Regions from separate parts of the Streptomyces sp. NBC_00178 genome, predicted to be linked through region 2. Evidence: riboswitches for the same ligand, from Rfam matches in the RefSeq annotation. Region 2 holds a riboswitch; the other holds the start of a gene.
The links. Region 2 has a riboswitch for cobalamin ahead of OHT61_RS07455 (cobalamin biosynthesis protein). Riboswitches for the same ligand answer to the same signal wherever they lie in the genome.

Region 1 (7,019 bases), 3.2 Mb from region 2:
CCGAGGTCGGCGAGCCCGCCGGTCTTGGCGTACGCCGCGGTCTGGGTGTTGCCGATCTCGAAGACGTCCGGCGGGTTCTCCTCGGAGAGGGCGGTCGTCAGCTTCTGCTGGATGCCGTTCCACTGCTGGACCTCGAACTTGACCTTCGCGCCGGTCTTCTTCTCGAAGGCGGCGGTAAGATCCTTCTGCCACTGCTCCGGCGTCGAGCCGTCCATGGCCCAGACGGTGAGGGTCTGTCCCTTGTAGCTGTCCGGACCGGACTTCTTGCCGCTGCTGTCGCTGCCGCCGTCGTCGGAGCCACACGCCGCCATGCTGACCATCATGCCCGCGACGCCGATCGCCGCGATGAGCTTGCGCTTCACGCTGAACCCTCCTCAGGGTGCTGCAACCCCCCCGCCCACCGCGAAGACACCCACGAGTAGTTCTGCTGGGGCTGGGACCTGGTCTTTAATGGTTTAGACCAGTACCGGGAGCTTGGCCTAGACCTTTAGGGGTGTCAAGGGTGTATAAGAAGTGCACTCGCGTCCGTTATAGGACCGACACCTAAGGGAGGGCGACGACCCGTGACCGGACCGTGCCACCATGTGAGCCGCGACAGACGGAGGAGCCGGTGACGGCAGCAACGCAGCAGTCGGGAAGGCGGATCATGGGTGCCGACGGGGGCAGCAGTACGGGCGAGACCGGTGCGGCTACGCGCACGGCACGCGTCCCCAAGTACTACAGGCTCAAGCGCCATCTCCTGGAGATGACGGACACCATGCCGCCCGGCACCCCCGTGCCGCCCGAGAGGACCCTGGCCGCCGAGTTCGACACCTCCCGCACCACGGTGCGCCAGGCGCTCCAGGAACTCGTCGTCGAGGGCCGGCTGGAACGCATCCAGGGCAAGGGGACCTTCGTCGCCAAGCCGAAGGTCTCGCAGGCCCTGCAACTCACCTCGTACACCGAGGACATGCGCGCCCAGGGCCTCGAACCCACGTCCCAGCTCCTGGACATCGGCTATGTGACCGCGGACGACACGCTCGCCGGGCTGCTGGACATCACCGCGGGGGGCCGGGTGCTGCGGATCGAGCGGCTGCGGCTCGCCAGCGGTGAGCCGATGGCGATCGAGACCACGCACCTCTCGGCGAAGCGCTTCCCCGCGCTGCGCCGTTCCCTGGTGAAGTACACGTCGCTCTACACCGCGCTGGCCGAGGTGTACGACGTCCGGCTCGCCGAGGCCGAGGAGACCATCGAGACCTCGCTCGCCACGCCGCGCGAGGCCGGGCTGCTGGGCACGGACGTCGGGCTGCCGATGCTCATGCTGTCCCGGCACTCGGTCGACGGGCACGGCGAGCCGGTGGAGTGGGTGCGCTCGGTCTACCGGGGCGACCGGTACAAGTTCGTCGCCCGCCTGAAGCGTCCCACCGACTGACCCGGACCCCTTCCGGCGGCCTCGGATCCCCTCGCACACCTGCGGGGGGATCCACTCGTTCCGGGTGTCTTCCGGACCGTTGCAGGACCGCAATGCGGACGGGGGGTGACGCTGGGCGGAACCCTCGCCTAGATTTCCTGCGCATTACACCAGGTGATCAGCGAGGGGACGGAGTTGCCGATGTCAGAAAAAACCGAGGCGAAACCACCAACAGTGACACCCGCGAGGGTGGTCATCGCGCTGTGCCTGATCGCACCGTTCGTGGCGATGCTCTGGGTGGGCTCGTACGCCAAGGTGAACCCGACCTTCATCGGTATCCCCTTCTTCTACTGGTACCAGATGCTCTGGGTGCTCATCTCGACCTCGCTCACCATGGTCGCCTACAAGCTGTGGCAGCGTGACCAGCGCGCCCGCAAGGGAGGTGCTTCCGCATGAAGGACGGCGTGAACGGCGTCGCACTCGCCGTGTTCATCTTCTTCTTCCTGGCCGTCACGGTCATCGGATTCATGGCCGCGCGCTGGCGCAAGGCCGAGAACGAGGCGAGCCTCGACGAATGGGGTCTGGGCGGCCGGTCGTTCGGCACCTGGGTCACCTGGTTCCTGCTCGGCGGCGACCTGTACACCGCGTACACCTTCGTCGCGGTCCCCGCGGCGATCTACGCGGCCGGTGCGGCGGGCTTCTTCGCCGTGCCGTACACGATCCTCGTCTACCCGCTGATCTTCACCTTCCTGCCCCGCCTGTGGTCGGTGTCGCACAAGCACGGGTACGTCACCACCTCGGACTTCGTCCGCGGCCGCTTCGGCTCGAAGGGCCTCTCACTGGCGGTCGCCCTCACGGGCATCCTCGCCACCATGCCGTACATCGCGCTCCAGCTGGTCGGCATCCAGGCCGTGCTGGACGTCATGGGCGTCGGCGGCGGCGAGAACACCCACTGGTTCGTCAAGGACCTGCCGCTGCTGATCGCGTTCGCGGTCCTCGCCGCGTACACGTACTCCTCGGGACTGCGGGCCCCCGCGCTCATCGCGTTCGTCAAGGACGGCCTGATCTACCTGGTCATCGCGGTGGCCATCATCTACATCCCGATCAAACTCGGCGGCTTCGACGACATCTTCGCGAAGGCCGGCGAGGCGTTCGCCCAGACCAACGAGGCGACGGGCAAACCGAGGGGCGCGCTCGTGCCCGGGGAGATGGGCCAGTGGGGCTACGCGACGCTGGCACTGGGCTCCGCGCTCGCGCTCTTCATGTACCCGCACTCGATCACGGCGACGCTCTCCAGCCGCAGCCGTGAGGTGATCCGGCGCAACACCACGATCCTGCCGCTGTACTCCCTGATGCTGGGCCTGCTCGCCCTGCTCGGGTTCATGGCGATCGCGGCCGGGATCAAGGTCGACAACGGGCAGCTGGCGATCCCCCAGCTGTTCGAGACCATGTTCCCCGACTGGTTCGCGGGTGTGGCCTTCGCCGCGATCGGGATCGGCGCCCTGGTGCCGGCCGCGATCATGTCGATCGCCGCGGCGAACCTCTTCACCAGGAACATCTACAAGGACTTCATCAAGCCCGACGCGACACCGGCCCAGGAGACCAAGGTCTCCAAGCTGGTCTCGCTGCTCGTCAAGGTGGGCGCGCTCGCCTTCGTCCTCACCATGGACAAGACGGTCGCGATCAACTTCCAGCTGCTCGGCGGGATCTGGATCCTCCAGACCATGCCGGCGCTGGTGGGCGGCCTGTTCACCCGGTGGTTCCACCGCTGGGCCCTGATCGCAGGCTGGGCCGTCGGCATGATCTACGGCACGGTGGCCGCGTACGGCGTCGCCAGCCCGACGCAGAAGCACTTCGGCGGCTCCTCGAAGGAGATCCCCGGCATCGGCGAGATCGGCTACATCGGTCTCACCGCGATCGTGCTGAACATCGTCGTCGTGGTCGTGCTGACCTTCGTCCTGAACGCGCTGAAGGCCCCGGCGGGTATCGACGAGACCTCGCCGTCCGACTACACCGCGGACGTCGGCGAGCCCGGCGTCAAGGTCACGCTCCCGCCGGCCACGGTGGGTGCGCCGGGAGGCGAGCCCGAGCCCCTGGAACGCCTGTAGCCCGTGACGTCGTCCGTCCCGGCAGGGTCCGCCCTGCCGGGACGGGCCCGTGTGCGGGGCCGGTTCGCCGGCTCCCCGAAAGGCACGTGCGCCGGGCCGCCGTCTGAGGCAGACTCCGCGCATGGACGTCTCGATCAGACCGGTCCGCGCCGGCGAGCACGAGGCCCTGGGCGAGATCACCACCCGGGCCTACCTCGACGACGGACTGCTGGACTTCGGCGCGGCCGATCAGTACGTCGAACAGCTCCGCGCCGTCGGACGCCGCGCCGCCGAGGCGCTCGTGCTGGCGGCGGTGGACCCCGGTGGCCTCCTGCTGGGAGGTGTCACCTACGTCACGCCGGGCAGCCCGTGGACCGACATCGCGGGCGGGGACGAGGCCGAACTGCGGATGCTGGCCGTCTCCCGTGCGGCGCGCGGACGCGGTGCCGGCGAGGCGCTCGTCCGGGCCTGTGTCGAGCGGGCACGCGCCACCGAGGGGCTGTCCGGGGTGGTGCTGTCGACCCAGCCGTCCATGGGGTCCGCCCACCGCATCTACGCGCGGCTCGGCTTCGTACGGACCCCTGAGCGGGACTGGAGCCCGCTTCCCGGCTTCACCCTGCTGACGTACCGCCTGACCTTTTGACCCGTCACGACACTACATGTGGGGGCTGCCTCAATCGGCAGCCCCCACATGTATGCTCGACCTCGCTGTCGCCGCAGGGGAATCCGGTGCGAATCCGGAACTGTCCCGCAACGGTGTGATCGGTGTGCATTCGCGCACCGCGGAGTCCGAGGACCTGCCGACGGTGCGTCCGGCTCGACCGAACCGGATGCCGAGACGTCCGGGCCCCGCGGAAGGCCGGTGGACGCCGTGCGCGCCGTGCTCCCTCCCCGGGGGCGACCGTGCCCGGCTGCCCCGCTCCCGCAGGCCCCGAGCCGAGCGAGGGATAGCCCCAGTGACCATCGCGCCCGCAGACCCGGTTTCAGCCGCGGAATCCGAGAGCCTCACGACCGACGCGCCCGGGACCGCGCTGCTGCGGACCCTGACCGGTCTGACCGCCGATCTGCCCGACACCGACCCCGGACGGGTCGCGGCCGCCGCGCTGCGCGGCCGGAGCGCGCGGGCGGACGAGGCCGAGCTGCGCTCGCTGGCCACCGAGGCCGCCGCGGGTCTGATCTCGGAGGACCCGGCGTACTCCCGGCTCGCCGCCCGGCTGCTCACCCTCGCGATCGCGGACGAGGCGGCGGGCGAAGGCGCGGTCTCCTTCTCCTCGTCGGTCGCCGTCGGGCACCGCGAGGGCCTGATCGCGGACCGCACGGCGGAGTTCGTCGCGCTGCACGCGGCCGCGCTGGACGCGCTGGTGGAACGCTCGCTCGCCGACGGGGCGGACGACCGCTTCGGCTACTTCGGCCTGCGCACGCTGCACAGCCGCTACCTGCTGCGCCACCCGCTCACCCGGCAGGTCGTCGAGACCCCGCAGCACTTCATGCTGCGCGTGGCCGCCGGACTGGCCGAGGACACCTCGCAGCGCGCCCTGGACGAAGTGGCCTCCCTGTACGGCCTGATGAGCCGCCTCGACTACCTGCCGTCCTCGCCGACCCTCTTCAACTCCGGCACCCGGCACCCGCAGATGTCCTCCTGCTACCTGCTGGACTCGCCGCTGGACGAGCTCGACTCGATCTACGACCGCTACCACCAGGTGGCCCGCCTCTCGAAGCACGCGGGCGGCATCGGCCTCTCGTACTCGCGCATCCGCGCCCGGGGTTCGCTGATCCGCGGCACGAACGGCCACTCCAACGGGATCGTGCCGTTCCTCAAGACGCTCGACGCCTCGGTCGCCGCGGTCAACCAGGGCGGCCGCCGCAAGGGTGCCGCCGCCGTCTACCTGGAGACCTGGCACGCGGACATCGAGGAGTTCCTGGAGCTGCGCGACAACACCGGCGAGGACCAGCGGCGCACGCACAACCTCAACCTGGCGCACTGGATCCCGGACGAGTTCATGCGCCGCGTCGACGCCGACACCGAGTGGTCGCTGTTCTCCCCCGCCGAGGTGCCCGAGCTGGTCGACCTGTGGGGCGACGAGTTCGACGCGGCCTACCGCGCGGCCGAGGCCAAGGGCCTGGCCCGCAAGTCGATGCCCGCGCGTGAGCTGTACGGCCGGATGATGCGTACCCTCGCGCAGACCGGTCAGGGCTGGATGACCTTCAAGGACGCCTCCAACCGCACGGCCAACCAGACGGCCGAGCCGGGCCGGGTCGTGCACTCCTCGAACCTGTGCACCGAGATCCTCGAGGTCACCGACGACGGCGAGACGGCCGTCTGCAACCTGGGTTCGGTCAACCTGGGCGCGTTCGTGGCCGACGGCGGCATCGACTGGGAGCGGCTGGACGCCACCGTGCGCACCGCCGTGACGTTCCTGGACCGGGTCGTCGACATCAACTTCTACCCGACCGAGCAGGCCGGCCGCTCCAACGCCCGCTGGCGTCCGGTGGGTCTCGGCGCGATGGGCCTCCAGGACGTCTTCTTCCAGCTGCGGCTGCCCTTCGACTCCCCCGAGGCCCGCGCCCTGTCCACGAAGATCTCCGAGCGGATCATGCTGGCCGCGTACGAGGCGTCCTGCGACCTGGCCGAGCGGTCGGGCCCGCTTCCCGCCTGGTCCGAGACGCGCGCCGCCCGCGGTGTGCTGCACCCCGACCACTACGACACGGAGCTGAGCTGGCCGGAGCGCTGGGACGCGCTGCGCGCCCGGGTCGCGAAGACCGGGATGCGCAACTCCCTGCTGCTCGCCATCGCGCCGACGGCGACGATCGCCTCGATCGCCGGGGTGTACGAGTGCATCGAGCCGCAGGTCTCCAACCTCTTCAAGCGCGAGACGCTCAGCGGTGAGTTCCTCCAGGTCAACGGCTACCTCGTGGACGAGCTGAAGCGGCTCGGCGTGTGGGACGCCCGGACCCGTGAGGCGCTGCGCGAGGCGAGCGGCTCCGTGCAGGGCTTCGCGTGGATCCCGCAGGACGTGCGGGCGCTGTACCGCACGGCGTGGGAGATCCCGCAGCGTGGACTGATCGACATGGCGGCGGCGCGCACGCCGTTCCTCGACCAGAGCCAGTCGCTCAACCTGTTCCTGGAGACGCCGACGATCGGCAAGCTCTCCTCGATGTACGCGTACGCCTGGAAGCAGGGGCTGAAGACGACGTACTACCTGCGTTCGCGCCCGGCGACCCGGATCGCCCGCGCGGCGTCCGGGCAGGCCGCGGCCGCCGCCCCCATTCCCGTACAGCAGGCGTCGTCGCCCGACGCTGACGCGATCGCCTGCTCCCTCGAAAACCCCGAGTCCTGCGAGGCCTGCCAGTAATGAGTACGTCCGAGAGCAAGAACCTCCTCGACCCGGGCTTCGAGCTGACCCTGCGCCCCATGCGCTACCCGGACTTCTACGAGCGCTACCGGGACGCGATCAAGAACACCTGGACGGTCGAGGAGGTGGACCTCCACTCCGACGTCGCCGACCTCGCCAAGCTGTCGCCCGGCGAGCAGCACATGATCG
Region 2 (7,019 bases):
GACGACCGGGCCCACGACGGCGTGGACGTCGCGTGCGGTCAGGCCGTAGACGCCGGGGCGCAGCGCCGCGAAGGACCGGGTCAGTGTCACCTGCCCCGCGGCCGTGGCGTGCACGGTCATACGGCGGTCGGCGGGGAACGGACGCGGCTGCGACGGGGCCCCGAGGGCGGTGTCGCTCGCGTACCGGCCGGCGGCGACCGCTGCCGCGCCGACTCCGAGGATCGTGGTGGCGGCCGCTGCCGCTGCTGTTGCCGGGCGCACGGCTTCAGTGTCCCGGCCCGGCGGGCGGGCTGCCAGTGGGCGGCGTCCGTACGGTGCTCGGTCCGGGTCAGCCCTGCTGGCCGTATCCCTCCAGGGCGGTGCGCACGTCGTCCAGCTGGGCGGGGGTGAGCAGGCTCGGGTTCCGGCCGGGAACGGAGCTCGCGGTGAGCCAGAGCCTGCACATCCATTCGAGCTGGGCGGTGCGGTCGTAAGCCTGGTCCAGGGTGTCCCCGTACGTCACGGTCCCGTGGTTGCGGAGCAGGCAGCCCGTGCGGCCGCGCAGGGCGTCGAGCATGTGGCCGGCCAGTTCCGGCGTGCCGTAGCGCGCGTACGGGGCGGTGCGGACCGGCCCGCCGAGCATGGCCGCGGCGTAGTGGGCCAGGGGCACCTCGTCGACGAGCGTGGAGACGGCGGTCGCGTGCACGGCGTGGGTGTGGACGACGGCGGCCGCGGAGGTCTCGCGGTACACGGCGAGGTGCAGGGGGAGTTCGCTGGTCGGGACGAGGTCCCCCAGCACCTGGCGCCCCGCGAGGTCGACCCCGACCGTGTCCCCCGGTCCCAGCCGGTCGTAGGGCACCCCGCTGGGGGTGACCAGCACGAGGTCGCCGACCCGGGCCGAGACGTTGCCCGAGGTGCCGACGACCAGCCCTTCGGCGGCCGTCCTGCGCGCCGTCGCGACGAGGCTCTCCCACGCCTGTCCGATCGTGTCCCGGTGCCCGTCGTCCATGCGCAGATCCTAGGGCCGCCACGGCGCGCGTGACCGATGTCTCCTCTTCGGGCAAATAGGGTGTTACGGGACCCTCCGGGCCGACCGGAGGCCATGCGCCGCACCGGCCGCGACCGTCCGCCCCACCCCGTCCGCATACAAGCGGAACCGCCACGAACGTTTGGGGTCACCATGCCGCCCTGCCCAGTTCACCTTCCGTTCACCAAGGTTGCTTACGTTCCACGTGCCAATGACGTCGAACGATTGCCTGGGTAAATGGAACACATCACGCTGCTGCTCGCGATTGTGATCGTGACAGCTCTCGTGTTCGATTTCACGAACGGTTTCCACGACACCGCCAACGCGATGGCCACGACCATCTCGACCGGCGCCCTCAAGCCCAAGACAGCGGTGGCCATGTCCGCCGTTCTCAATCTCGTCGGCGCGTTCCTCTCGGTGGAGGTCGCCAAGACCATCTCCGGCGGGATCGTCAGCGAGGACGGCCTCAGAACCGAGGTCATCTTCGCCGCGCTCGTCGGCGCGATCCTGTGGAATCTGCTGACCTGGCTGGTCGGCCTGCCCTCCAGTTCCTCCCACGCACTCTTCGGCGGCCTCATCGGCGCCGCGGTGACGTCGGCCGGCTGGTCCTCGATCAACGGCGGAACCGTCGTCACGAAGGTCCTGCTGCCCGCGGTCGCCGCGCCGCTCGTCGCCGGTATCGCCGCACTGCTGGCGACGAAGCTGACGTACCGCCTCAACCGGAAGATCACCGACGAGGCGCAGCTGAAGTCGACCGCCAAGGGCTACCGCGCCGGGCAGATCGCCTCCGCCGGTCTGGTCTCGCTCGCCCACGGCACCAACGACGCGCAGAAGACCATGGGCATCATCACCCTGGCCCTGGTCACCGGCGGCGTCCTCGCCCCCGGTTCCAACCCCCCGGTCTGGGTCATCACCGCGGCCGGCGTCGCCATCGCCCTCGGCACCTACCTCGGCGGCTGGCGCATCATCCGCACCATGGGCAGCGGACTCACCCAGCTCCGTCCGCCCCAGGGCTTCGCCGCCCAGACCAGCGCCGCCACGGTCATCCTGGCCTCCTCGCACCTCGGGTTCTCCCTCTCCACCACGCAGTCCGTCTCCGGTGCGGTCATGGGCGCCGGGCTCGGACGCAAGGGGGGCGTGGTCCGCTGGTCCACCGCCACCCGGATGTTCGTCGCCTGGGGCCTGACCCTGCCGGCCGCCGGTCTCGTCGGCGCGGGCGCCGAGCTGCTGACCAAGCAGGGCTCCTGGGGAGTCGCCGTGACGGCCGCCCTGCTGGTCGCGGGCTCCGGCGCGATCTGGATGCTCTCGCGGCGCAAGCCGGTCGACCACACCAACGTCAACGCGGCCGACGGGGCCGCCGAGGAGCCCGCCGGTGTCGTCACGACGGCCATCGCGGCCGTCACCCCGCCGCCCGCGGGTGTGCCCGTCCCGGAACTCAAGACCACCATCCCCGCCCCGGACACCCAGGCCGACCCGGCCCGGCCGGCCACGGTGTAAGGACGCATCCGCATGAAAATCGACTGGGCGGCTCTCGCCTCCGTCTTCGGGATCAGCCTCGTGGTCACCGTCGCGCTCGTCGGCCTCTTCACCCTCGGCATCACCGGCCTGGCCAAGCAGGTGCGGACGGGCCAGGGCGGCGCCGGTTCCCACGCCCTGGCGCGCACCGGCGCCTACGCCTGCTTCGCCGTGTGCGCGGCGGCGGTCGCGTACGGGATCTACCTGATCGTCGCCTGACCCCCTCGGGCACCCCTCCGGGCCGGACACACCGTGCGTGTGTCCGGCCCGGTGTGCGTCCGGCCACACCGAAGCCTCGCAGGTCAACGGCAGGTTGACGGGCCTTCACGGGGCGTGGTGGACTGCCGGAGCCATTTACGGCGACAGGAGAGGAAGCCGGTGCGAATCCGGCGCGGTCCCGCCACTGTCACCGGGGAGCAGTCCTCCACACGGAAGTCACGGCCCGCCACCGCGGGCTGGAAGGCCGGAGGACCCGCGGATCCGGAAGCCAGGAGACTCTCGTCGCCGGTCACGTCGAACCAGGGCGCGGACCCTGAGTGAGGACATCTGCCATGCCCGGCCGCCGTGCGTCCCTGCCCGCACCACCCGTGACGACGTCCCTGCGAGGCGCGACGGACCTCTGATCCGTGCGAGCCGACCGCATCTTCGCGTACGGCGCCGCCGCCGGTCTGATCGGCGACCTGCTGCTCGGTGACCCCCGGCGCGGCCACCCCGTCGCCGCCTTCGGGCGGGCCGCCGCGGGCGCCGAGAGCCGCCTGTGGCACGACCACCGGGGCTGGGGCGCCCTGCACACGCTCGTCTGCGCGGGCGGGGCCACGGCCGCCGCCGGGCTGGCGGCCCGCGCCGTGCGGAACCGTCCCACGGCCGCCGTGGCACTGACCGCCGCCGCCACCTGGGCCGTCGTCGGGGGCACGTCGCTGGGCCGCGAGGCCCGGGCCATCGGCGGTGCCCTGGAGGCCGGGGACGTCGAGCTCGCCAGGGAGCGGCTGCCGCACCTGTGCGGGCGCGACCCGCAGGCGCTCGACGGGCCGCGGATCGCCCGGGCCGTCGTCGAGTCCGTCGCCGAGAACACCTCCGACGCCGTCGTGGGCGCCCTGGTGTGGGGCGCGCTCGGCGGGGTGCCGGGACTGGTCGGCTTCCGGGCCGTGAACACCCTCGACGCGATGGTGGGGCACAAGTCGCCCCGCTACGGGCGCTACGGCTGGGCGTCGGCCCGGCTCGACGACCTCGCGGGCTGGCCCGGGGCCCGGCTCACCGCCGCGCTCGCCGTGGCCGCGGGCGGCCGTCCCCGCCAGGCCGTCCGCGCCTGGCGCTCGGACGCCGGGAAGCACCCGAGCCCCAACGCGGGCCCGGTGGAGGCCGCGTTCGCGGGGGCGCTCGGCGTTCGTCTGGGCGGGACCCTGGCCTACGGCGGGCGGGTCGAGCACCGGCCGGTGCTCAACGGGGAGGCGGGCCGGGACGTGCGGGTCGCCGACATCGAACGCGCGGTGCGGCTGTCGCGCCGGGTGAGTGTGCTGGCCCTCGGCGTCTGTGCGGCGGGGCGGCTGGCCTGGGGACGGAGGGGCAGATGAGCGGCGGACTGCTGGTGGCCGGGACCACCTCGGACGCGGGCAAGAGCGTCGTCACGGCCGGGATCTGCCGGTGGCTGGTGCGCCGGGGGGTGAAGGTCGCGCCGTTCAAGGCGCAGAACATGTCGCTGAACTCCTTCGTCACCCGGGAGGGGGCGGAGATCGGCCGTGCCCAGGCGATGCAGGCGCAGGCCGCCCGGGTGGAGCCGTCGGCCCTGATGAACCCGGTGCTGCTGAAACCGGGCGGCGACCGTTCCAGCCAGGTGGTCCTGATGGGCCGGCCGGTCGGCGAGATGAGCGCCCGCGGCTACCACGGCGGTCGGCAGGAAGCCCTGCTGGGCACCGTCGTGGACTGCCTGGAGCAGCTGCGGAGCTCGTACGACGCCGTGATCTGCGAGGGGGCGGGCAGCCCCGCCGAGATCAACCTGCGGCGCACGGACATCGTCAACATGGGCATCGCGCGGGCCGCGCGCTTTCCGGTGGTGGTGGTCGGGGACATCGACCGGGGTGGTGTGTTCGCCTCGTTCTTCGGTACGACGGCGCTCCTGAGCGCCGAGGACCAGTCGCTGGTCGCCGGTTACCTCGTGAACAAGTTCCGCGGTGACGTGTCGCTGCTGGAGCCCGGTCTCGACATGCTGCACGGGCTCACGGGGCGGCGGACCTTCGGCGTGCTGCCGTACGCCCACGGGCTGGGCATCGACGAGGAGGACGGGCTGCGGGTCTCGATGCGCGGCACCGTGCGCGAGTCGGTCGTGGCGCCGCCGCACGGTGAGGACGTGCTGCGGGTGGCGGTGTGCGCCGTACCGCTGATGTCGAACTTCACCGACGTGGACGCGCTCGCGGCCGAGCCCGGTGTGGTCGTGCGGTTCGTGGACCGCGCGGAGGAGCTCGCCGACGCGGACCTCGTGATCGTGCCCGGCACACGGGGCACCGTGAAGGCGCTGGCGTGGCTGCGGGAGCGCGGACTGGCGGACGCGTTGCTGCGACGGGCCGCCGAGGGGCGGCCCGTGCTGGGGATCTGCGGCGGGTTCCAGGTGCTGGGCGAGCGCATCGAGGACGACGTGGAGTCGCGGGCCGGCGTGGTGGACGGGCTCGGGCTGCTGCCGGTGCGGGTCCGCTTCGGCCGGGAGAAGGTGCTGGGCAGGCCGTCCGGGTCGGCGCTGGGCGAGCCCGTGGAGGGGTACGAGATCCATCACGGGGTCGCCGACGTGCGCGGCGGCGAGCCCTTCCTGGACGGCTGCCGGGTGGGGTCGGTGTGGGGGACGCACTGGCACGGCTCGCTGGAGAGCGACGCCTTCCGGCGCGCGTTCCTGGGTGAGGTCGCCCGGGCGGCCGGGCGGCGGTTCACCGCGGCCCCGGACACGAGTTTCGCGGCGCTGCGGGAGGAGCAGCTCGACCGGCTGGGGGATCTGATCGAGGAGCACGCGGACACGGACGCCCTGTGGCGGCTGATCGAGGAGGGGGCACCGGCCGGGCTGCCCTTCGTGCCGCCGGGAGCGCCCGCGCCGGTGCCCGCCCGCACCCCGGCGACCGGGCCGGACGTCCGCGAGGGCGCACCGGCCGTGCCGGAAGCAACGACCGAAGTACACGCGACCGAGGAGGCCCTGTGAGTACGCCGTACCCCTTCACCGCCATCGTCGGGCAGGACGATCTACGGATCGGGCTGCTGCTCAACGCCGTGAGTCCCGCCGTGGGCGGGGTGCTCGTCCGGGGTGAGAAGGGCACCGCGAAGTCGACGGCCGTGCGCGCGCTCGCCGCGCTCATGCCCGAGGTCCCGGTGGTCGCCGGGTGCCGGTTCTCGTGCGACCCGGGGGCGCCCGACCCGGCGTGTCCCGACGGCCCGCACGGCGCGGAGGCCGGTGCGGCGCGTGCGGCGCGGACCGTGGAGCTGCCCGTCGGCGCGTCGGAGGACCGCCTCGTCGGGGCGCTCGACATCGAACGGGCCCTGTCCGAGGGCGTGAAGGCCTTCGAGCCGGGCCTGCTCGCCGACGCGCACCGCGGGATCCTGTACGTGGACGAGGTCAACCTCCTCCACGACCACCTGGTGGACCTGCTGCTCGACGCGGCGGCCATGGGCGCCTCGTACGTCGAGCGCGAGGGCGTGTCCGTGCGGCACGCGGCGCGCTTCCTGCTGGTCGGCACGATGAACCCCGAGGAGGGCGAACTCCGGCCGCAGCTCCTCGACCGCTTCGGGCTCACCGTCGAGGTGGCCGCGTCCCGCGAGACGGACGTGCGCGTCGAGGTCGTGCGCAGGCGGCTGGCGTACGACGACGACCCGGCGGGCTTCGCCGAGCGGTGGGCCGGCGAGGAGAACGCCCTGCGGGAGCGGATCGTCGCCGCGCGCGCCCTGCTTCCCCGGGTGGTGCTCGGGGACGGCGCACTGCGTCAGATCGCGGCGACGTGCGCGGCGTTCGAGGTGGACGGGATGCGCGCCGACATCGTCATGGCCCGTACGGCGACCGCGCTGGCGGCGTGGGCCGGCCGCGAGGAGGTCGTGGCCGACGACGTGCGTCAGGCCGCGCTGCTGGCGCTCCCCCACCGGCGGCGGCGCAATCCGTTCGACGCGCCGGGACTGGACGAGGACAAGCTGGACGACGCCCTCGAGGACGCGAAGGACGACCGGGGCGGGAGCGACGACGAGCCGGACCCGGACGGTCCCGGCGGCGGGGTGCCTCCGCAGGGCGGCGGTCCCGACGGCTCCGGCCCGGACGACGGGGGCGCCGACCGCGGCTCCGACCCCTCCGACGCGCCCGGCCCGGAGCAGGCGGGGAGCGGCGACGCGCCCGCGCCCGCGCCCGCCGGCGGTGCCGGGGAGCAGCGGCCGGTGCGGTCGGGCGAGCCGTTCCGCACGAAGATGCTGAGCGTTCCCGGACTGGGCGAGGGCGCGGCCGGGCGGCGTTCCCGGGCGCGCACCGAGCACGGGCGGACCA

Region 1: another riboswitch for cobalamin. It lies ahead of OHT61_RS21570 (ribonucleoside-diphosphate reductase subunit alpha); the one in region 2 lies ahead of OHT61_RS07455 (cobalamin biosynthesis protein).

Annotation. Positions count from the first base shown of each region.
Region 1 covers NZ_CP108143.1:4,885,893-4,892,911, reverse strand. The annotation lists gene OHT61_RS21595 (extracellular solute-binding protein) at 1-362, opposite strand, end outside; gene OHT61_RS21590 (GntR family transcriptional regulator) at 647-1,411, shown strand; gene OHT61_RS21585 (DUF3311 domain-containing protein) at 1,592-1,846, shown strand; gene mctP (monocarboxylate uptake permease MctP) at 1,843-3,498, shown strand; gene OHT61_RS21575 (GNAT family N-acetyltransferase) at 3,620-4,120, shown strand; cobalamin riboswitch at 4,173-4,296, shown strand; gene OHT61_RS21570 (ribonucleoside-diphosphate reductase subunit alpha) at 4,434-6,830, shown strand; gene OHT61_RS21565 (ribonucleotide-diphosphate reductase subunit beta) at 6,830-7,019, shown strand, end outside.
Region 2 covers NZ_CP108143.1:1,727,150-1,734,168, forward strand. The annotation lists gene OHT61_RS07435 (alpha/beta hydrolase) at 1-261, opposite strand, end outside; gene OHT61_RS07440 (class II aldolase/adducin family protein) at 329-988, opposite strand; gene OHT61_RS07445 (inorganic phosphate transporter) at 1,244-2,503, shown strand; gene OHT61_RS07450 (hypothetical protein) at 2,516-2,740, shown strand; cobalamin riboswitch at 2,891-3,018, shown strand; gene OHT61_RS07455 (cobalamin biosynthesis protein) at 3,148-4,092, shown strand; gene OHT61_RS07460 (cobyric acid synthase) at 4,089-5,699, shown strand; gene OHT61_RS07465 (putative cobaltochelatase) at 5,696-7,019, shown strand, end outside.